Regions from separate parts of the Streptomyces sp. NPDC002513 genome, predicted to be linked through region 2. Evidence: riboswitches for the same ligand, from Rfam matches in the RefSeq annotation. Region 2 holds a riboswitch; each other region holds the start of a gene.
What was found. Region 2 has a riboswitch for cyclic di-AMP ahead of ACWD5Q_RS06045 (NlpC/P60 family protein). Riboswitches for the same ligand answer to the same signal wherever they lie in the genome.
Positions count from the first base shown of each region.

Region 1: linked by a shared signal. The riboswitch ahead of ACWD5Q_RS32280 (M23 family metallopeptidase) and the one ahead of ACWD5Q_RS06045 (NlpC/P60 family protein) in region 2 are both predicted to bind cyclic di-AMP.
Region 3: linked by a shared signal. The riboswitch ahead of ACWD5Q_RS06445 (transglycosylase family protein) and the one ahead of ACWD5Q_RS06045 (NlpC/P60 family protein) in region 2 are both predicted to bind cyclic di-AMP.
Region 4: linked by a shared signal. The riboswitch ahead of ACWD5Q_RS07445 (NlpC/P60 family protein) and the one ahead of ACWD5Q_RS06045 (NlpC/P60 family protein) in region 2 are both predicted to bind cyclic di-AMP.

Region 1 covers NZ_JBSFXK010000081.1:5,114-10,618, reverse strand. The annotation lists gene ACWD5Q_RS32285 (aldo/keto reductase) at 1-934, opposite strand, end outside; gene ACWD5Q_RS32280 (M23 family metallopeptidase) at 1,216-2,247, opposite strand; cyclic di-AMP (ydaO/yuaA leader) riboswitch at 2,259-2,416, opposite strand; gene ACWD5Q_RS32275 (PP2C family protein-serine/threonine phosphatase) at 2,685-3,842, opposite strand; tRNA gene ACWD5Q_RS32270 (tRNA-Met) at 4,355-4,428, opposite strand; gene ACWD5Q_RS32265 (TetR/AcrR family transcriptional regulator) at 5,204-5,505, opposite strand, start outside.
Region 2 covers NZ_JBSFXK010000005.1:182,069-187,573, forward strand. The annotation lists gene ACWD5Q_RS06035 (FAD-dependent oxidoreductase) at 1-256, opposite strand, end outside; gene ACWD5Q_RS06040 (PP2C family protein-serine/threonine phosphatase) at 476-1,501, opposite strand; gene ACWD5Q_RS06045 (NlpC/P60 family protein) at 1,783-3,072, opposite strand; cyclic di-AMP (ydaO/yuaA leader) riboswitch at 3,079-3,238, opposite strand; gene ACWD5Q_RS06050 (hypothetical protein) at 3,502-4,029, shown strand; gene ACWD5Q_RS06055 (hypothetical protein) at 4,250-4,447, shown strand; gene ACWD5Q_RS06060 (SHOCT domain-containing protein) at 4,563-5,042, shown strand; gene ACWD5Q_RS06065 (PP2C family protein-serine/threonine phosphatase) at 5,122-5,505, opposite strand, start outside.
Region 3 covers NZ_JBSFXK010000006.1:78,354-83,858, forward strand. The annotation lists gene ACWD5Q_RS06435 (cytochrome P450 family protein) at 1-1,274, shown strand, start outside; gene ACWD5Q_RS06440 (transglycosylase family protein) at 1,486-2,565, shown strand; cyclic di-AMP (ydaO/yuaA leader) riboswitch at 2,764-2,931, shown strand; gene ACWD5Q_RS06445 (transglycosylase family protein) at 2,935-3,660, shown strand; gene eno (phosphopyruvate hydratase) at 3,965-5,251, shown strand; gene ACWD5Q_RS06455 (FtsB family cell division protein) at 5,352-5,505, shown strand, end outside.
Region 4 covers NZ_JBSFXK010000007.1:92,573-98,077, forward strand. The annotation lists gene ACWD5Q_RS07435 (M23 family metallopeptidase) at 1-113, shown strand, start outside; gene pcrA (DNA helicase PcrA) at 164-2,683, opposite strand; cyclic di-AMP (ydaO/yuaA leader) riboswitch at 2,937-3,101, shown strand; gene ACWD5Q_RS07445 (NlpC/P60 family protein) at 3,110-4,270, shown strand; gene ACWD5Q_RS07450 (SLAC1 family transporter) at 4,492-5,460, shown strand; gene ACWD5Q_RS07455 (hypothetical protein) at 5,438-5,505, opposite strand, start outside.

The DNA.
Region 1 (5,505 bases), on a different contig from region 2:
CCTCCGTCAGCCTGGCGAGGTCCTCGTCCGTCAGGGTCAGGTCCGCCACCGCCAGCAGTGCGGGCAGCTGTTCCACCGTGCGGGCGGAGGCGATCGGGGCCGCGACCGTCGGCTGGGCCGCGAGCCAGGCCAAGGCCACCGTCGGGATCTGAGCGCCCCGTGCCTGCGCGACCTCGTCGAGGACCCCGAGCACGCGTCGGCCGCGCTCGGTCTCCAGGTACTTGCCCGCGCCCTGCGCCCGCGCCGAGTCCACGGTCGTGCCCGGCCGGTACTTGCCGGTCAGGAAGCCGGACGCGAGGGCATAGTAGGGAACGGCTGCCAGGCCCGCGCCGGCGGCGACGTCCTGCAGCGGACCCTCGTAGGTGTCGCGCGAGACCAGGTTGTAGTGCGGCTGCAGCGCCACGTACCGGGCCAGGTTCTCGCGGTCCGAGAAGTCGAGGGACGCCTGCAGGCGCTCGGCGGAGATGTTGGAGGCGCCGATGGCGCGCACCTTGCCCGCCTTCACCAGGTCGTCGAGCGCGCCGATGATCTCCTCGACCGGCACGTCCGGCTGGTCGAAGTGCGTGTAGTAGAGGTCGATGTAATCGGTGCCCAGACGGCGCAGGGACGCGTCGGCCGCGGCCTTGATGGTGGCGGCCCTGAGCCCCTGGTACTCGGGGTGCTGGCTGACCTTGGTCGCGATGATCACGTCGGAGCGGTTGCCGCGCGCCGCGACCCACTTGCCGATGACGGTCTCGGACTCGCCGCCCTTGTTGCCGGGGGCCCACGCCGAGTAGGAGTCGGCCGTGTCGACGAAGTTGCCGCCGGCCGCCGCGTAGGCGTCGAGCACGGCGAAGGACTGCGCCTCGTCGGCGGTCCAGCCGAAGACGTTGCCGCCGAGGGAGAGGGGGAAGACCTCGAGGTCCGAGGAGCCGAGCTTGCGAAGGGAAGTCATGCTTCAGTTCAGCACTCGCTCTGGAGGCCCTTATTCCGCCTGGAGGCCGTTCGGGGTGGTTCCGCCGGAGGCCGTTCCCTGCGGTTCCGCCTGGTGGCCGCTCCACGCACGTGCGCCCGAAGGCCGCTCCACGCGGTTTTGCCCGGAAGCCGTCCCGCCCGGTTCCGTCCGCCGGGCGTTCCCCGCACTTGACCGGCAGCCCTGGCGTCGGGGGGTTGTCGCCAGGACCGCCGGGGTTCAGGAGGGGACGCGCGCCGGGGCGGAGGACGGGGACGCGGGCATCAGGGGTTGACGCCCTTGCTCTGCAGCCACGCCATCGGGTCGATCGCGCTGCCGCCGTTCGGGTGGACCTCCAGGTGCAGGTGCGGCCCCGTGACGTTGCCGGTCGCGCCCACGCGGCCGATGACGTCGCCGGTGGACACCTTCTGGCCGGCGGTGACGCTGATCGAGGACTGGTGGCAGAACCACAGCTCGGTGCCGTCGTCGAGGGTGAGGACCGTGCGGTAGCCGTACGAACCCGCCCAGCCCGCCTCGGTGATGGTGCCGCTGTGGATGGCCTTGATGAGCGTGCCCGTGGGGGCGGCGAAGTCGAGGCCGGTGTGGTAGCCGGAGGACCACATGGCGCCGGCGTCACCGAAGCGCGAGGTCAGGGTGTACGACGAGGTGGGCAGCGCGAACTGCTTGGCCAGTTCCGCCAGCCGGGCGGCCTCGGCCTTCTTCTTGGCCTCCTCCTCCGCCGCCTTCTTCTCGGCGGCGGCCTTGGCCCTGGCGGCGTCCCGAGCCTCGGCCGCCGCGGCGGCGGCCTTCTTGGCGGCGGCGTCCTCGGCGGCCTGTGCGGCCGCCTCCGCGACCCGGTCCTGCTGGGACTCGGCCTGCTGGATGATCCGGGCGCGCAACGCCTCGCCCGCGTCCTTGGTGCCCGCGGCGGCGTCTGCGGTGTTCACGCCGGCGGCGCTCAGGGTGGTGGTGGAGCCCTTGGGGGCGCTGGTGTCCTCGCTGATCAGCGCCTTGGCCGAGTCGGTGACCGAGGAGAGGTCGGGGAGGGATATGGACACCGGCGGCTTGCCGGTCTGCGCGGTGGCCATGCCGCCCGCGCCGACCGCGGCGATCACGCCGACGCCCAGAACGGTGGAGCTGCGGGCGAGTCCGCCGCGCTGCTTGGTGACACGATGCCGACCGCGGACGGCCCGGACGGAATCCTCGGTGGGATTCCACTCCTCCCAGGGGCCCTCGTCGGTGCGGGACGCGAAGTCGATCGTCTGCGTACCGCCAGGGGCGGACGAGGTGTTCTCGGCGGGCCGGTTGGACGCCACGTGGGCGCACTCCTTTCCTTCCGTTTCGCCTACCGGGTTAGCTGACGGGTTCGGAGCAGGAAGGTCTCCTACGCGCGTATACCGGCCGTTGTGACACGGCGGTATCTGCTCGATTCACCCCAAGGTGGTGGTTCCCCGGTTCCCTTGCGGGATTCGGCACGTGCGCACGGAGCCGCCTCTGCTGACGGCTGGGACGACCGCGCTGCGTTATCGAACGTTAATAGACGCGGGGCCCGGATTCCAAGCCGTTCCGACAGATCATTAACGCTGCTGGCCAGGACTTTCACGACAGGAACGGCAAAAATCGGGCGAGTTGGCCGCACCTCACCCGCCCCCTTCGTTATGACGGTGTGTCAGTTGTTATGCGGAGGGGCGCCATCCGTTCACCCATCGTGACAAGGCCCGGGCGTTCGACGGTGCTTGGCTCCTCGACGGGTTCAGGAGGGTTCGGACCGGCGTACGGCCAGCAGTGCCATGTCGTCCGTCGCCTGCCCGCCCGTGTGGCGGGCGACATCCTCCGTGACGGCGGCCAGCACGGCGCCGGGGGTGGGGAGGACCCGGCCGGCGAGGCGGCGGACCGGGTCGTAGAACTCACCGCGCGCGTTCCGGGCCTCCGAGACGCCGTCCGTGAAGAAGAGAAGCGTCGAACCGGGCGGGAAGTCCCACTCCTCCGCACGGTCGGGCCTCAGGGCGAGGTCGCCCATGCCGAGCGGCAGCGCCGGCTCGCGGGCCTCCAGTTCGCGCAGGGTGCCGTCCGGGAGCAGGAGCAGGGGGGCGGGGTGGCCCCGGCTGACGATACGGACGACGCCTTTCCCGTCCGGGACCTCCGCGTCCTCGTGCGGGATCTCGGCGAGGACCGCGGTGGTGAACTCCTCGTGGGCGTCGGGGTCGTCCCGGCGGATGCCCTCACGCGACAGCGCCCGCTCCAGGCGCTGGGCGACGGCCTCCAGCGTGGGCTCCTGCTCGGCGGCTTCCCGGAAGGCACCGAGCACGACGGCGACCGCGGCCACGGCACCCATCCCCTTGCCCCGCACGTCCCCGACCACGAGCCGTACGCCGTGCGGGGAGTCCTGGACGGCGTACAGGTCACCGCCGATGGAGGCGTCGGCCTGCGCCGCCTCGTACCGGGCGGCGATCTGGAGCCCCCCGATCCGCGCGGGGGGCTCGGGCAGCACGGCGCGCTGCGCGGCCTCGGCGATCCGGCGGGCGGAGGCGAGGCGCGCGTCGTTGCGGCGTACGAGCACATTGATCAGGACGGCGGGAACGGCGGCGGCAGCGGTGGTGACCGCCTCGGTGGCCGCGCCGGACAGCCCCGGTGCGCCGAGTCCGAGGTGCACGGCCGGGACGGCGGCGAGGGCTGCGGCGCCGGTGAAGACGGTGCCGCGCAGCGAGTGCAGGGGCGCGGCGACGAGCGGGGCGGCGGTGAAGAGGGAGACGGCCGGGAAGGCGGACGGGGCGAGCCGGCCGCAGCAGACGCCGAGGCCGATGAGCAGCGCGGGCAGGGCCCGCAGAAACGCCCGCGCGTACGCACTCCGCCGGCTCTCCGCCGGGCCCGGCTCCGGGGGCCGGACCTGACCGGACCCGGTGCGCGGCAAGCGGGCACCCTCGGACTTGGTGTCCGGCGGCCCGGCATCCCCGGGCCCGGTGCCCGGCGGTCCGACGTTCCCGGACCCGGTATCCGCCCCCCTCGCGGCGTCGGACCCGGTACCCGGCGACCGGACGCCCCCGGGTCGTTCGTGGGACCGCTCGCAGGGCCGGTCGCCGCCGTCCTCCGGGAGAGGAGTGACGGCCGGGCCGCCGACGGTCCGGTCGTACGGGACACCGGTTCGGTCGTACAGGCCACCGGTCCCTTCGTACGGAGTTCCGGGCTCTGGCCCGCCGTCCTGCTCGTCGCACGGCGCCTCGATCCGCCACGCGCCTCCTTGCTGCACCACCCGTCCAGGCTTATCGCAGGACGGGCGGGGGGCGACCGCTGTGGGCCGACCGGCGTACACACCGTGCGGGCGGGGAGGGGAGAGGCCCGCGGGCGGGAAGAGGAGAAGCGGGTGAAGAACACGGAACACACCGAGGGCCGGAACCCTTTCGGATTCCGGCCCTCGGCCTTCAGTAGCGGGGACAGGATTTGAACCTGCGACCTCTGGGTTATGAGCCCAGCGAGCTACCGAGCTGCTCCACCCCGCGTCGATGAATCCAGTGTACGCCATGCGCGGGACATGAGGCACACACGTTGAGGTCCACGGTGTAGGTTCCGGGTCCGCGTGAGCCGTGTCGGTCGATCTCCAGCAGTCGGCTGGCAATCTTCCGGGGCGCGTTAGCAGCACCTGCGGTCGGTGGCGATCAGTCCCGGGAACTTCTCGATCATCCGGCCTCTTGGTCCTGGGCGGCTTCCTGCGGTCAGCTCATGGTCACCAAGCGTACAAGCGTCAGGGTTGACAGTCAGGAGTCTGCGACGGCTTCGATCCGGTACGAGGGCGACTCGGTCTGCAGCGTCGAGTTCGGGCAGCTCCGCCGGGGCAGTTTCCACGGGTCCGTGCCGTGGCGGCGGGGCAGGGCGGCGAAGGGGCACAAGCATCATCCCGGGGAGTACGCGTCGGCTGCGACGCGTGGGCTGACGCTGCAGCCGGCACGGCCGCTGCGATCGGCACCACCCTCGCGATCTTGGCCTCGGACGCCGCTACGACCACCGGGCAGGCCGTGTTCGAGTGGCTCATACGAACCGACCAGGCCCACCGTCGGAACGTCTCTGCCCCCAATCTGTCCATCGATCAGCGCCTCCTTTTCGGCGACACTCACGCATCAGCTCCATGCCCTGGAAAGGGCCGCAGGCGTTCAGCTGATCGAACAGACCAGCCCCCTCGCAGCCACCTCCCGCGGGCACCGCTCCCATCCACGAAGCAGAGCACCTGCTCAGCCTCCTGCGAAGTGCAATCCTCCGTCACCTGACCGGCGGCTCGACCTACGACTGGGGTGGTCGCAAGGCGCCGGCGATGACGGTGGTCACCATCTTGTAGACGTCAGCGATTTGCGGCGGGGCGCTTGTCCGGTCGGCGAACAGCAGGTGCCCGGCCCCGACAAGGGTGGGGGCAAGTGTGTCGATGTCGGCGTCACCGGCCAGGCGTCCCAGCTCCCGTTCGGCGGCGAGGTAGGCGGCGATCATGGCGGTGGCTTGCATGGCCAGTGGGATGCCGGTCAGACCGGCCTCGCGCAGCCGGGCGCGGAGGCCGTCGCGGAAGGTGATGAGCGCGACAATTGCCACTG
Region 2 (5,505 bases):
AGGGGTAGTCGACGTTGCCGAACAGACGGATCTGCGGCTTGTCGAGCACCTGGTGCAGGGCCGTGATGATGCCCTTGATCCGCGGGTGGTCGGGGGCGACGCCGTAGCGTATGAGGCCGAACGGGGCCGGCATCCGCTCGAAGATGTCGATGGACACACCGGACTCGGCGGCCACCTCGGACTTGAGCAGGGCGTCGGCAGCGTAGATCCCGGCGGGGCCGGCTCCGACGATGGCTACCCGCAGGGGGCGCGGCATGATCAGGTTCCCTTCGAGCGGTGACAGACGGCTCGTCGGAAACCCTAAACTAAGGCAAGCCTTACTTGGTACGAGGGTCCCCTCTATGACGTCATAGGACTACCTTATGGGTCATCGCCGGGTTTGTGGTGACAGACCGCCTGGCTGGCGAGCGGGCCGGCCGCCGGGCCCGGAGGACCGTCACGGCCACCCCGGCACCGGAACGGCGCCGTGGCTCACCTACTCGCCCCGGTGCTCCGGGGTGAGAAGGAGCATCGTGGCGTCGTCGCGGACCGTGTCGCAGAAGCGTACGAGATCTTCCCACACCCGCTCGGGCGTCTCTGCGGGATCGTCGTCCGCGAACCGGGGAAGCCGGTCGACGAGGGGATAGAACATGCCGGTCGCGTCGCGTGCCTCCCAGATGCCGTCCGAGGCCAGGAACAGATGGTCGCCGCGCTCCAGCGGCCGGGTGACCTCGTCGTAGGTGCCGCCCTCGCTCAGCCCGATCCCGAGGGGAGTACCCGACGACACGTCCAGCTCGGTGGCCTTGCCGTCGTGGAGCAGCACGGGCGGCGGACTGCCGCAGGCGATGATCCGTACCGTCCCGGCATCGGGGGTGAACTCCAGCAGCACCGCCGTCGCGAACAGCTCCCCGAGCTGGGAGTTTCCCGAGTCCGCCAGCAGCCTGCGGTCGAGGCGGGAGGCGACCGAGGGCAGATCGGGCTGGTCGAGCACCGCTTCCCGGAAGGCCCCGAGCAGCGCGGCGACGGTCGAGACCGCCGACAGCCCGTGTCCCTGCACATCGCCCATGACCACGCGTACCCCGGTGGGGCCCTCGCGCACGTCGAAGAAGTCGCCGCCTATGAGCGTCCCGCGCTGGGCAGCCCGGTACAGACCCGTGCAGTGGACCTGTCCCACCCGCTCCGGCAGCGGGGGGACCAGTGCGTTCTGAGCCGCCTCGGCGACCGTGCGCTCGACGTTCAGCTGGGCGTCGCGATGGCTGCGCACATACGACACGAACACGCTCAGCAGGGCGACGAAGATGATGGTGAGCAGATCCGCGTTGCCCGGCCGGTCCAGGTGGAAGGCGCGGGTGTGCTGCACTCCGATGACGAGGACGCCGAGCAGCGCAGTGGCTGAGGGTCCGTAGGACAGGACGGCCAGGGGCGGGATGGCTCCCAGGAGGAATCCGATGTCCAGCGGCGAGGGCGCGGTCAGGCTGACGACGGCCACGATCATCAGCAGGACCACGGGCAGCACCTTCACCCACCAAGGGGGCGGCGCGCCGCGCAACCAGCCGCGCTGGTCCCCCTTCCGGTGAGTCCGTGTGACACCCAGGCTTTTCACATCCCCTACGCTCCTCCGCGAAGCCGTCTGCCGCAACGCCCACGATGGCCGCGTGAGCTGTCCGAACGCGCAGGTGAGACGGTGCGGACGAGCCGCCGAGGCGTTGCTTCGAGCACTCTCCGTCACCGGTGATCGACGAACGGCCGGCCGAGGGCCGAGGACCGGGGGAGAACGTGAGCAGTGCCGCGCACACGGGTGGGTCACGCGGGCCGCGTCACGCTGTGGATCGCCGCCTCACCGGCGTAGCGGACCGCCTCCTCGCGGATGAAGGCGCCCGGGCCCGGTGCGTGGATCATCATGCCGTTTCCGGTGCAGAGGCCGACATGGCCGGCGTCCGGGTTGAAGAACACGAGATCGCCGGGCCGGAGGTCGGTGAGCGGGATCGCCGGGCCGACCGCTGACTGATCGCGGGCCGCACGCGGGAGGGTCACCCCGGCCGCCTTCCAGGCGGCCTGTGTGAGACCGGCGGCGTCGTACGAGTCGGGTCCGGCCGCGCCCCAGAGGCACGGCCTGCCGATCTGCGCGCGGGCGAAGGCGACCGCCTTCGCGGACTTGGTGTCGTACCCCGGCTCCTGTGTCCCGCCGATGCCGAGGGGGAGCCCGGTGCCGGGAACGGTCTCGGCGCCGTGGAACGGTTCGGTCGTGGTGAGCGGTTGAAGGTCCGTCAGCGGTTCCGTGGCGAGGGGGGCCGCGGCGGAGGGGCCCGCGCCGGCCGAGGCGGCCGGGATGCCGCTGCCGGGGGCAGGGGGCTGCTGCCACGGCCAGGTCCCCTCTACCGCGCGGCCGGCCTGCTCCTCCGCCGTGCGCCACGCGTCCGTCGCCGGCCGGGACCCGATCGCCAGGGGCGGCGTACCGCGCCGTGCGGTGTGCCGGGCCAGCAGGTCACGGGCCGCGGCGAGCTTGTGCCGGTTGCGCTCCTTGGCGGTCCTCGGGGTGGCCGGACCGGGCATGGTGACCGTCGAGGGCAGGTCCCGGGAAGTCTCCGGCCTCTTCTCCGGGGCCGCCGGCAGCGCGGCCACGGGACCGGCGGTCAGCTCCGCCGCGGGACGCGCGGCCGGCCCGGCGGTGAGTTCGCGGACGGGCCGGCCGGCCGTGTCCGGCTCGCGGAGGACGAGGTCGCTCCCCGGACGACTCGCCGGGCCCGAGGGCCGGGCCGCGTCCGGACGGTCCGGCATCCTGTCGGGCGGCAGTGCGGCCGGAACGGTCGGCCCCAGCCTCAGACGCGCCGCCTCGAACCACTGCCGGGTCACGTCGTCGAGGACGGGATCGGCGCCCCGGCGCTCCGTGCCGAGCACCGGGGTGGCACGCCTCTGTGCCCCCGTCGCTGCCGCGCGCGTCGCGTTGAAGGTCCCGCTGTCGGTCTCCGCCCGGTCGTACAGGCTCTGGATCCGCTGCCGGACCTCGTCGTGGCTCGGCCCGTCGTCCTCGGTGAACCTGCGCATGCCGGGGAGGCCGAAGTCTCCGGGGCCCGGGGTTCGCTCCGGCGCCATGGGGCGTACTCCTTCCGTGCTCCGCCTACCGGGTGAGTTGTCGGGTTCGGGCGGACGGATCCGGAAGGTGTGCCCTACGGCCCCTGCCCTGTCGGGCAGTCGGGCCGATTCACCCCGTGGTCGGTCGGGTCCCCGGTTCCGGTCGTGGTCAAGGCGAACCGGATGAGGCGGAGGCCGTGCAACCCGGCGATGTTCGCCGGAGGGAGTTGCGTAGCCTGTTCGTCAACCTAGCCAACTTGTGTGCCTGGTGTGAAGGTTGAAGCGCTGAATGTCCGGTACCTCTGTGTGATGTTCGTCCGGGCGTTCCCGTAGGGCTTGCCTCGCGCGCTCTCGCCTCGCGTGTCTGATATTCCGTTCTTCAGGTGTTTCGGCATGATGAGTCCGATGCTTCGGCAGGATGAGGTGGAGCGCTCAGGAAGGTCATCCCCCATGCGACGCAGGTCCAAGGCGGACGACTCCGTCGCCCGGGCGCGTGTCGCCGAGCGCCGGGCGCGTGCCGACTACACCGGCGGTGTCTACGGCTCCCTGCTCGCCGCCTCGGTGGTGGTCGGCGCCGGCGCCCACGGCCCGTTGCCGCGGACGGAACTGGTACTGCTGCTGTTGGGCACCGGCGTGGTGTTCTGGATCGCGCATGTGCACGCCCAGCTGTTCGGCGCCCACCTGGCACAGCCGGGCCTGGACCGCCGGACCGTGCTGCATGTGTGCCGTGACGAGTGGCCGATCGTCAAGGCCGCCGTCCCGCCGGCCGCCGCGGTCGCCGTCAGCCCGCTGCTGGGCCTGGACGTGCGGGGCGGGATCTGGCTGTCGCTCGCCGTCGCCGTGGCCGGGCAGATGGGCTGGTCGGCCGCCGCCGCACGCCACGCCGGCGCCTCCTGGCGCCTTGTGGTGGCCTTCGCCGCGATCAACCTGGTGATCGGTCTGCTGATCATCGTGTTCAAGATCGCACTGAAGGACTGACGGCCAGAGCCGTTCCGAAGGGCTGACGGTCAAGACCGTTCCGAGGGGCCGACGGCGCGGAGCCGACCCGTCCCGGCCCCGCGGGGCGGGACCGGTGCGGCAGCGGGCCATGCCCCGGGACGGTTCACCTGTCCCAGGTGAGGCGCGGGCACGCGCCGGGGCGGACGATCACGGGAAGCGGCGCACTTCGCGCCCCAGGCCATCTGCGAGAGAGCAGCTCATGCGCTACGAGATCCGCGTCGACGGGCAGCTGTCGGACACGCTGGCCCAGGCCTTCCCGGAGCTGGACCACGTGACGATGTCCGGCCAGACCGTCCTGTTCGGCCCCGTCCTCGACGAGGCACACGTGTACGAGCTGCTGGCCCGCTTCCAGTCGCTCGGACTGCACGTCCTGGAAATGCGCCGACTGCCGGAGTGACGGTGACCGCGCCCGCTCACCCGTCCCGGGTGAGGCAGGCCGCCGGATGCCGTGGGCACGCTGAAGGCGGCACGGGGCCGCTGTCGGGGCGCACGCCCGGAACGGAGGAGGAGAAATGGTCACGCAGACGTACCTCGCGTACGACTACCCACTGCTGAGCGCCTTCTGGACACTGCTGTGGTTCTTCCTGTGGGTCATGTGGTTCGTCCTGCTCTTCCGGGTCGTCCTCGACATCTTCCGCGACGACTCCCTGGGCGGCTGGGCCAAGACCGGCTGGCTGGTCTTCTGCATCGTGCTGCCCTTCCTCGGCGTCTTCGTGTACGTCATCGCCCGTGGCAAGGAGATGGGCCGCCGGGAGATGTCCCAGGTCCGGGCGCAGCAACGGGCCCTCGACGACTACATCCGCGAGACGGCAGGCCGCCAGGGGCCTGCCAGCAGCGTCGACCAGCTCGCCAAGCTCTCCGAGATCCGCGCCCGCGGCGACATCACGGACGACGAGTTCCGCAGGGCGAAGGAGCTGGTCCTGGCGGGCCACGCCCCCGGGACTCCCCCGCCGCCCACCCCTCCGGGCAGCTCCACCCCCTCGGGCACCTGAGGGCGCGACGGACCGCCCTGCGGCAGGCGGAGAAGGCCGTGGGTGCGGCAGATTCCCTTCCGTCGGCAGGAATCGTGGATCACCTGTCCTGCGGCTGGTTCTGGGGCCGGTGACGGAAGCCGTCGGCGTGAATGATCCGCGGGTGCGGACGGCCGTGGTGGACGGTCGGGGTCCGGTGGAGGGCGATGAGCGCGGCGTCGTCGCCGAGGTGCCCGCCGGTGTGGGCGAGCAGGTCACGCCGGATGCGGTGCAGCAGCGCCTCGGGACTCTCCTCGGTCCACTGGGCCACGCGGTCCGCGAGCGGATAGAAACGGCCGGCGGCGTCCCGCGCCTCGATGACGCCGTCGGTGTAGAGCAGGAGGGTGTCTCCGGGCTCGAAGGAGAACACGTCCAGGTGGTAGTCCGCCGCGTGTGCCGAACCGATCCCCATCGGGGGCGCGGGGTGCACGCTCGGGACGGTGAC
Region 3 (5,505 bases), on a different contig from region 2:
ACCAGCCCGCCCGCCCCGCTTCCACCCCCGGCCCCGAACTCTTCACCTGGGAGTTCGCCGCCGACCCCTACCCCGCCTATGCCTGGCTCCGCGAGCACGCCCCCGTGCACCGGACGCGGCTGCCGAGCGGTGTGGAGGCGTGGCTGGTCACCCGTTACGCCGACGCCCGGCAGGCCCTCGCCGACCCGCGGCTCAGCAAGAACCCGGCGCATCACGACGAGCCGGCACACGCCAGGGGGAAGACCGGTATCCCCGGCGAGCGCAAGGCCGAGCTGATGACACACCTGCTCAACATCGACCCGCCGGACCACACCCGGCTGCGTCGGCTGGTCTCCAAGGCGTTCACGCCCCGCCGCGTCGCCGAGTTCGCCCCCCGGGTGCAGGAGCTGGCCGATCAGCTCATCGACCGGTTCGCGGACCGCGGGTCCGCCGATCTCATCCACGAGTTCGCCTTCCCGCTCCCCATCTACGCGATCTGCGACATGCTCGGCGTCCCCCGCGAGGACCAGGACGACTTCCGGGACTGGGCGGGCATGATGATCCGGCACGGGGGAGGTCCCCGGGGCGGGGTCGCGCGGTCCGTGAAGAAGATGCGCGGCTATCTCGCCGACCTCATCCACCGCAAGCGCGAGGCACTGTCCGAGACGCCCGGCCCCGGCGAGGACCTCATCTCCGGGCTCATCCGCGCCTTCGACCACGGCGAGCACCTCACCGAGAACGAGGCCGCCGCCATGGCCTTCATCCTGCTCTTCGCCGGGTTCGAGACCACCGTCAACCTCATCGGCAACGGGACGTACGCCCTCCTGACCCACCCCGGGCAGCGGGCCCGCCTCCAGACCTCGCTCACCCGTGGCGAGAGGGACCTCCTGGAGACCGGTGTCGAGGAACTCCTGCGCTACGACGGCCCGGTCGAGCTGGCCACCTGGCGGTTCGCGACCCGGCCGGTCACCATCGGCGGGCAGGACATCGCCGCCGGCGACCCCGTCCTCGTGGTGCTCGCCGCCGCGGACCGGGATCCGGAGCGGTTCGCCGGCCCCGACGTCCTGGACCTCTCCCGCCGTGACAACCAGCATCTCGGCTATGGGCACGGCATCCACTACTGCCTCGGCGCCCCCCTCGCCCGGCTGGAGGGACAGACCGCGCTCGCCACGCTCCTCACCCGTCTCCCCGACCTGCGACTCGCGGTGGATTCAGCCGATGTGCGCTGGCGTGGCGGGCTCATCATGCGGGGATTGCGCACGCTTCCGGTGGAGTTCACGCCGGTTCCGAAGTGAGGTCATCGCCGTACCGGCGGTGCCGCGGAGTGAGGTGGCGGACACGCCGACGGCCGCGGAAGGGTGACACTTTCTCAATTCCGTGATGTTCACGTGATCTACGCTGCATTAACTTGTGACAAGCGTTCGACTGCGGATACCTTCACGCAGCAACGCGGCGGTATGCCACAGCCGCCGCGTTGGTCACCGCTGTCGCGCGAAAGGCAACCGCATGATCTCCGGGAACGGTCGGCACCGTCGCCCCCGCCAGGCTCCGGCTCTCATTGTCGCGGCAGGGGTCACCGGCTCAGCGATCGCGATCCCGCTCCTCGGTGCCACCGGTGCGAGCGCGGCCAGCGGTACGACCTGGGACCAGGTCGCGGAGTGTGAGAGCGGCGGCTCCTGGAGCGCCGACCACGGCAACGGCCGGTACGGCGGACTTCAGTTGACCCAGAAGGACTGGGACCGGTACGGCGGTCTCGACTACGCCCCCCGTCCCGACCAGGCGAGCCGCTCCCAGCAGATCGCCGTCGCCGAGAAGATCCTCGACCAGCGGGGCGCCTCCGCCTGGGGAGCCTGCGGCCGGGCCTCCGGGCTCAGCAAGGACTCGGCCGCCGCGGACGTCGACACGGGCGTGGGCGACCACTCCTCCCGCAGCGACTCCGTCTTCTTCTCGGACTCCGGGGTGGACTTCGAGCCGTCCGGCTCATCCGGCTCGGCCGGTTCATCCCACTCTTCCGGCTCGTCCCACTCGTCCGACTCATCCCCTTCGCGGCACTCGTCCGGAGCGTCGGACTCGGCCACGTCGTCGTCCTCCTCGTCGCCTTCCTCCTCCGTATCGCCGTCGTCCCCCTCCTCTCCCTCGTCCTCGCCGTCCTCGCCGTCCTCGACGGCGACCGATGACTCGCGCGGTGACGTCGGCGACACGAGCGGGTCCCAGGATTCCCTCGACCCGCTCTCGGTCGCGACGAAGAGTGACGATTCGGGCAAGGCCGGGCAGAGCGGGGCGTCTTCGGCCGGGGGCCGCCACCGTGGCGGCAATGGCGACGAGGGTGACGCGGGCGGCCGTGCGGACGGGTCGTCCGGCCGTCATGCCTCGCGCGGCTCCGCCGCCGCACGCGAGGCGGCCGACGACGCGTACACCGTCCACCGCGGGGACAATCTGTCGGCTATCGCCGACTCCCTTGACCTCAAGGGCGGATGGACCGCGCTGTACGACGCGAACAAGAAGACGGTCGGAGCCGACCCCGACCTCATCCTCCCCGGTCAGAGCCTTGCGGTCACGGTCGGGTTGTCCGGGGGCGGGTCCTGAACTGCCGCCTGGGCGAAGACATTTCACGTCCCACTTCGCGTCGAATGTCCGGTTTGATGAGAGTGAGATATGAGTCTCATAAGCCCTGATCGTCTTTGGAATTCGGCGCAACGACTGCTTACGGTCGTGATCGCTCGCCACAGCGGGCTCCGACGGTCGCAACGCCGAATCCTGCCAGCGGCCGTGTGGGAACAGTCGTCGCGTCAAGCGCCGTAGGCAGGAGCGGGGGACCCAAGGTAGGCGCCGCGCCCGGGAGTTGACCGGGTGCGGCTTGGGGTGGAGCCGCGCACCGGGGAGGTGTGCGGCCGGGCAACTCAACCGGCCCGAACCCGACAGCTCACCTCGCAGGCGTCGGTGAGGGGATCCATCATGCTGTGTTCCGGCAAGAACAAGCACCGCCGTCCGTCCAAGGTCGTCCGCGCCCTCGCGCTCGCCGGTGTCGCCGGCGCCGCCGTCGCCGCCCCGCTGATGGCGGCCGGCAACGCCTCCGCCGCCACCGCCACCCAGTGGGACGCCGTCGCCCAGTGCGAGTCCGGCGGCAACTGGTCCATCAACACCGGCAACGGCTTCTACGGCGGCCTGCAGTTCACCAACTCGACCTGGGCCGCTTACGGCGGCACCGCCTACGCCCCGCGCGCCGACCTGGCCTCCAAGTCCCAGCAGATCGCCGTCGCCGAGAAGGTCCTCGCGGGTCAGGGCAAGGGCGCCTGGCCGGTCTGCGGCACGGGCCTGTCCAGCACTCCCTACGACGGCACCCCGGCCGCCACGGGCAGCTCCGCCGGCTCCGGCACCTCCACGAAGAGCGCCACGCCGAAGAGTGCCGCCCCGAAGAGCACCACCACCCGCTCGACCGAGCAGCAGGCGGCCAGCCGTTCCGCGCAGCGCCCGGCTCCCCAGAAGACCGTCACCACCCCGACCGGCGAGAAGGTCAAGAAGGGCGACGGCGAGTACAAGGTGGTCAAGGGCGACACTCTCAGCGCGATCGCCGAGAAGCACCACGTCCAGGGCGGCTGGGAGAAGCTGTTCCAGCTGAACAAGGACATCGTCGAGGACGCCGACCTCATCTATCCGGGCCAGCAGCTGCACCTGAAGTGACAGCCGCCCGGCGGCGGGCCCCCGGCGTCCCCCTGGCCGCGGCCCTCGCGGCGGGCGTCACCTGAGGACCGCCCCCGTCCCCACGGGCTCCCCGCTCCGGTGCGTTTCCCCCGTACGCACCGGAGCGGGGCTCTTTGCTTTTGCGTCCCCTCTTCGCCACCTCGCCTTTGTTCCGTTGTGGAACAATGCGGACCGTCATCCTCTCCACGGGACGGTCGGTCGGCTGGCCGATGCCCCGGGGCGGTTAGGCTCTAGTCGCTGGGCACACCAGCCCCGCACTTCCCGTGTCACATCCAAGAAGGAGATGCTCGTGCCGTCCATCGACGTCGTCGTAGCCCGGGAAATCCTGGACTCCCGAGGCAATCCCACGGTCGAGGTCGAGGTCGGCCTCGACGACGGCAGCACGGGTCGTGCCGCCGTTCCGTCCGGCGCCTCCACCGGCGCCTTCGAGGCCATCGAGCTCCGTGACGGCGACCCCAACCGCTACCAGGGCAAGGGTGTCGAGAAGGCCGTCCTCGCGGTCATCGAGCAGATCGGCCCGGAGCTGGTCGGCTACGACGCCACCGAGCAGCGCCTGATCGACCAGGCGATGTTCGACCTGGACGCCACCGACAACAAGGGCTCCCTCGGCGCCAACGCCATCCTCGGCGTCTCCCTCGCCGTGGCCCACGCCGCCTCCGAGGCCAGCGACCTCCCGCTCTTCCGCTACCTGGGCGGCCCGAACGCGCACCTGCTGCCGGTGCCGATGATGAACATCCTGAACGGCGGCTCGCACGCCGACTCCAACGTGGACATCCAGGAGTTCATGATCGCCCCGATCGGCGCGGAGTCCTTCTCCGAGGCGCTGCGCTGGGGCACCGAGGTCTACCACACCCTCAAGAGGGTGCTGAAGAGCAAGGGCCTGTCCACCGGCCTCGGCGACGAGGGCGGCTTCGCCCCGAACCTCGGCTCCAACCGTGAGGCCCTCGACCTGATCCTCGAGGCCATCAAGGAAGCCGGCTACGCCCCCGGCACGCAGATCGCCCTCGCCCTCGACGTCGCTGCCTCCGAGTTCTACAAGGAGGGCAAGTACGTCTTCGAGGGCGAGGAGCGCTCCGCCGCCGAGATGACGAAGTACTACGAGGAGCTGGTCGCGGCCTACCCCCTCGTCTCCATCGAGGACCCGCTGTTCGAGGACGACTGGGCCGGCTGGAAGGTCATCACCGACAAGCTCGGTGACAAGGTCCAGCTGGTCGGCGACGACCTGTTCGTCACCAACCCCGAGCGCCTCGCCCGCGGTATCGAGGAGGGCGCGGCCAACGCCCTGCTGGTCAAGGTCAACCAGATCGGCTCGCTGACCGAGACCCTCGACGCCGTCGAGCTGGCCCAGCGCAACGGCTTCAAGTGCATGATGTCCCACCGCTCCGGCGAGACCGAGGACGTCACCATCGCCGACCTGGCCGTCGCCACCAACTGCGGCCAGATCAAGACCGGTGCCCCGGCCCGCTCCGAGCGCGTCGCCAAGTACAACCAGCTGCTGCGCATCGAGGAGATCCTCGACGACGCCGCGGTGTACGCCGGCCGCAGCGCGTTCCCGCGCTTCAAGGGCTGAGCACGCAGGGCAACGCCTTAGCCAGTCGTCCGTACGTCCCCGTACGCGGTCCCGTACCGTGTGCGGGGACGTACGCACGTGTGAAGGGGAGGCGGAAGACATGGCCGTGAAGGACCGTGACCGGTTCTCCACCGCGACCAGGCTGCGGCTGCTCGGAGAGCAGACGGCGGCCCGGGTCTACCGCTCCCAGACCAGACGGCAGGCCCGCCGTTCCCGGCTGACCGGCCGGGCCGCCCTGCTCGCCCTCGTGCTGT
Region 4 (5,505 bases), on a different contig from region 2:
GCAACTCGGGCAACTCCACCGGCCCCCATCTGCACTTCGAGGTACGGCCGAACGGCGGTGCCGCGATAGACCCGCTGCCCTGGCTGCGCAGCCACGGGCTGGACCCCACCTGATCGACCCACCGGTGAGCCCCCGCCGTTCGGCGGGGGCCTGCCCGTGCGGTCTACAGCTTCTCCACCGGCGCGTACCGCAGCAGCAGCCGCTTCGGTTTCGTGTCCCCGAAGTCGATCGTCGCCTCCGCGTTCACACCCGTGCCCTTCACCCCGACCACCATGCCCAGGCCGAACTGGTCGTGCGTGACGCGGTCGCCGACCGCCAGGGAGACCACCGGCCTCTCCGTCGCACCGCCCCGGCGTGTGGCGAACCCGGACGCTCCCGCGGCCGAGGACCGCGACCGGGCCGAGGACAGTGACGAGGACAGGGAGGCCGCCACGCCCGAGACGGGACCCGTGGAAGCGGGTGCGGAGGAGGCACCCGTCCGCTTCCAGTCCACGTGCTGGTCCGGGATCTCCTCCAGGAAGCGCGAGGGCGGGTTGTACGAGGGCTGGCCCCAGGCACTGCGCAGGGCGGACCGGGTGAGGTAGAGCCGCTCTCGCGCGCGGGTGATGCCCACGTACGCCAGGCGCCGCTCCTCCTCGAGTTCCTTGGTCTGGCCGAGCGCCCGCATATGCGGGAAGACGCCGTCCTCCATGCCGGTCAGGAAGACCACCGGGAACTCCAGGCCCTTCGCGGTGTGGAGGGTCATCAGCGTGATGACGCCGCCGCCCTCCTCGTCGTCGGGGATCTGGTCGGAGTCGGCGACCAGGGCGACCTGCTCCAGGAAGTCGGCCAGTGTGCCCCCCGGGCCGGCGGCCCCCGCCGCGTCCTCGCCGCGCTCCTGCTCGAACTCCAGGGCCACGGCGGCGAGTTCCTGGAGGTTCTCGATGCGGGTCTCGTCCTGGGGGTCGGTCGAGGCCTGGAGTTCGGCCAGATAGCCGGTGCGTTCCAGGATGGCTTCCACGACCGTGGCCGGGCCCGCGCCCGACTCCACGATCGTCCGCAGGTCCTCCATCAGCGCGTTGAACCGCTTGACCGCGTTCGTCGAGCGGGCCGCCATGCCGTACGCCTCGTCCACGCGGCGCAGTGCCTGCGAGAAGCTGATCTTCTCCCGCTGGGACAGGGCGTCGATCATCGCCTCGGCGCGTTCACCGATGCCCCGCTTCGGCACGTTCAGGATGCGCCGCAGCGGAACGGAGTCCTCCGGGTTCGCCAGCACCCGGAGGTAGGCCAGGACGTCCCGGACCTCCTTGCGCTCGTAGAAGCGGACGCCGCCGACGACCTTGTAGGGCAGGCCGACGCGGATGAAGACCTCTTCGAAGACACGGGACTGGGCGTTGGTGCGGTAGAAGACGGCGACATCGCCCGGCTTTGCCTCGCCCCGGTCGGTGAGGCGGTCTATCTCGTCGGCGACGAACTGCGCCTCGTCGTGCTCCGTGTCGGCGACATAGCCGGTGATCCGCGCGCCCGAGCCCGCGTTGGTCCACAGGTTCTTGGGGCGGCGCGACTCATTGCGCTCGATGACCGCGTTGGCGGCGCTCAGGATCGTCTGCGTGGAGCGGTAGTTCTGCTCCAGGAGGATCGTGGTGGCGTCCGGGTAGTCCTCCTCGAACTGGAGGATGTTGCGGATGGTGGCACCGCGGAAGGCGTAGATCGACTGGTCGGCGTCACCCACGACGCACAGCTCGGCGGGCTGGAGGCCGTCCTCGCCGGACGGCGCGTCCACAGGGTGTTCGACCGTGCCGACCAGCTCGCGGACCAGGGCGTACTGGGCGTGGTTCGTGTCCTGGTACTCGTCGACGAGGACGTGGCGGAAGCGGCGGCGGTAGTGCTCGGCGACGTCCGGAAAAGCACGCAGCAGATTGACCGTCGTCATGATCAGGTCGTCGAAGTCGAGTGCGTTCGCCTCGCGGAGCCTCGACTGGTAGAGCGCGTACGCCTGGGCAAGGGTCTTCTCGAACCCTCCCGCGGTCGCCTGGGCGGCGAAGTCCTCCTCGTCGATCAGCTCGTTCTTCAGGTTGGAGATCTTGGCGCTGAACGACTTGGGCGGGAATTGCTTGGGATCGAGGTCCAGGTCCCGGCAGACGAGCGCCATCAGACGCTTGCTGTCGGCGGCGTCGTAGATCGAGAAGGAGGACGTGAAGCCGAGCTTCTTGCTCTCGCGGCGCAGGATGCGGACGCACGCGCTGTGGAAGGTCATCACCCACATCGCGTTCGCGCGCGGGCCGACGAGCTGCTCGACCCGCTCCTTCATCTCGCCCGCCGCCTTGTTGGTGAAGGTGATCGCGAGGATCTGCCCGGGATGCACACCCCGCTCGGCCAGCAGATAGGCGATGCGGTGCGTGAGCACACGGGTCTTGCCGGAGCCGGCACCGGCCACGATGAGCAGGGGGGAGCCGGCGTGCACGACCGCCGCGCGCTGGTTCTCGTTCAGCCCCTCGAGCAGCGCCCGGGGGTCGATGGCCGGGCGGGGCGCGCCGTCGCGGTAGTAGGCGTCCCGGTCCGGCGGCAGGTCGAAGCGCCCGCCGAACAGATCGTCCGGAACCGGCTCCGGAGCATGATCGTCCTCGGGCGGCGGGGGTTCCTCCTCAGGGGCCGGGGTGGCCTGGAGGTCCGCCAGGAAGCTGTCGTCAAAGAGGCTGCTCATCGCTCTCCGAGTCTAGGGCGCTCCACCGACAACCGGCCGCCGTCCCGAAAACTCCGTGCCATGGACCGGACTCGCACAACACGGGTCACCGTCCGGACCCGCCCGTTCACGGTGCGCGCCCGATGCGGGGCCCCGCGGCCGAGGTCACGGAAATGTATCGGACATATCTCGCATCAACCTTCACAAGAACCACAGGAGTTGGCTAGCGTGCCGGGCGGGCCGCACGACCCCCACCGGCGAAGGTCGCCGGGCCGCGCGGCCTCCGCCGAGTCCGGTGCCCCGTGCGGCCGGAGCCGGGGACCCACCCGACCTGGGGTGAATCGGCCGAGCGTCCTGGGGGACACGGCCGTAGGGCACACCTTCCGAACCACCCGCCCGAACCCGACAGCTAACCCGGTAGGCGGAATACGGAAGGAGACGCCTCTCATGGCGCCGCACCGCAAGTCCCGCACCTCGGGCCCACGCATCGCGGGCATGCGGACCCCCGCCCTCGCGACGGCCGCCCTGACCTCCGTGGCACTGCTCTCGCAGACGGCCCACGCCGCGCCCGCCGCCGACGGCAGGCCCAGCGTCGAGGAGGTCGCGAAGAAGGTCGACGACCTCTACCGCCAGGCGGAGTCGGCCACCGAGAAGTACGACGCGGCCAAGGAGAGATCGACCGAGCAGCGCAAGAACGTCGACTCCCTCCTCGACGACGTGGCCCAGCGCACGCAGAAGCTCAACGACGCGCGCGAGGAGCTGGGTTCGTTCGCCGCCGCGCAGTACCGGACCGGGGCCGCGGCCCCCGACACGGCCACCCTCCTGCTGGCCGACAACCCCCAGGACTACTTCGACCAGACGCAGCTGATGAGCCGGCTCACCAGCCGTCAGAAGGAAGCGGTCGACCAGTACGTCACCGAACAAGCCGCGACGATGAGGAAGCGCCAGGAGGCCACCGACAGCCTCCGGACGCTCACCGAGTCGCAGACGACGCTCCGGACGGCCAAGTCGGACGTCCAGAGGAAGCTCACCGCGGCACGGGAGCTGCTGTCCGAGCTGACCGCGCAGGAGAAGGCGCGGCTCGCCGCGCTCGAGAAGCAGAAGCAGGAGGAGGCCCAGCGCCAGGCGGAGGCGCTGGCCCGTCGGCAGGCGGCACAGCAGAAGGCGGCACAGGAGAAGGCAGCACAGCAGCCGTCGCCGACCACCACGGCCGGCTCCTCGGGGTCCACCGCAGCGGACTCCTCGTACGCGACGCAGGCCGCGAAGGCCCTCGCCTACGCCCGCGCGCAGATCGGCAAGCCGTATGTGTGGGGCGCGACGGGCCCCGGGTCGTACGACTGCTCGGGCCTGACCCAGGCCGCGTGGAAGGCCGCCGGAGTCACGCTGCCGCGCACCACGTACGCCCAGGTGAACGTCGGCACCACGGTGTCGCTCTCCGACGCCCAGCCGGGTGACCTGATCTTCTTCTACGACGACATCAGCCACGTCGGCCTCTACATCGGCGACGGCATGATGATCCACGCCCCGAAGCCGGGCGCCTACGTTCGCGAGGAGTCGGTCTACTACGGCGGTGCGTCGATCATCCACAGCGTGGTGCGGCCGGCCTGAGTCCGACGACTCCGGTTCCGGCGGGCCGGGACAAGGCTCCGGCGGGCCCCAGGGGTGTGGCCGTTTCCCGGCCACACGGGTCCCGTGCGGCACGCCCCGGAATTTCGGGCGGTACGCGCGCGTGGCTGTCCGCGGGCTCCACGCGCGCGTGGGGTTGTTTTCGGGCTCCACGCGCGCGTGCCCCGTACGCAAGCCGTGCGCGCGTCCCTAGCATCGGGCGCATGTCTGGCACCTCCGCGCTCCACACCTGGTGGGCGCAGCGTCCGCCCGTCACCGGGGCCGCCGTGTTGGCGACCGGCGTCCTGTCGGTCGGGTTGCACCAGACCGGGCACGAGCTGGTCTCCCGTATCGCCCTGGCCCTGGCGGGCGCCGCCTGGCTGGGACTGGCCGCCGCCATCGCCCTACGGCCGCTGTGGGGACGCGCGAGGTGGCCGGCCGGCTCCCCGGCCGCGCTCGCGGTGGTCCCGGCCACCGCCGTGCTGGGCACCCGGGTGTCGTTCCTGGACCGGCAGCAGCTCGCCGAGGCGCTCCTCGCGCTGGCCTTCGTGCTGTGGGCGGCTCTGGTCCTCCTGGTCGTACGGAACTGGGAGCGCGGTATGTCCGGGGCGGTGTTCCTCGGCTGCCTGGCCACGGAGGGAATCGCGGTGCTCGGGGCGGTGCTGGCCGCGGCCGTGCGAGTGGCCTGGCTCGCCCATCTGGCGCTGGTGTTCTTCTGGTTCGGTCTGGCGTTCTACCTGATCGGGCTGTGGTGCTTCGACCGGCGGCAGGTGACGGCCGGCGCGGGCGACCAGTGGGTGGCGGGCGGTGCGCTCGCCCTCGCCGCGGTGGCCGGGGCATGGCTGGTCCACGCCGCCCAGGTGGGCCTCTACCTCTGGAACATCGACGACACCGGTGTCCTGCGGAGCGTCACCATCGCCCTCCTCGCCCTCGCCTTCGCCTGGTACTGCGTACTGGCGGCGGCCGAGCTGGGCCGGCCGCGCACGGGCTACGACGTACGGAGGTGGTCGACCGTCTTCCCGATGGGGATGACGGCGGTGGCGGCGCTGTCCGTCGCCGACGGCCTCAGAGCGCCATGGCTGCGCGGCCCCGGCCAGGTGCTGCTGTGGATCGCGGTGGCGGTCTGGTGCGCGGTCCTCGTCGGGGCCGTCGGGTCCGGGGCGGTCAGCCTCAGGTCCACAGCACGGCGATGAAGACGTTCACCATGGTCAGCGCCCCGACCAGGGCGAAGAGGGGCT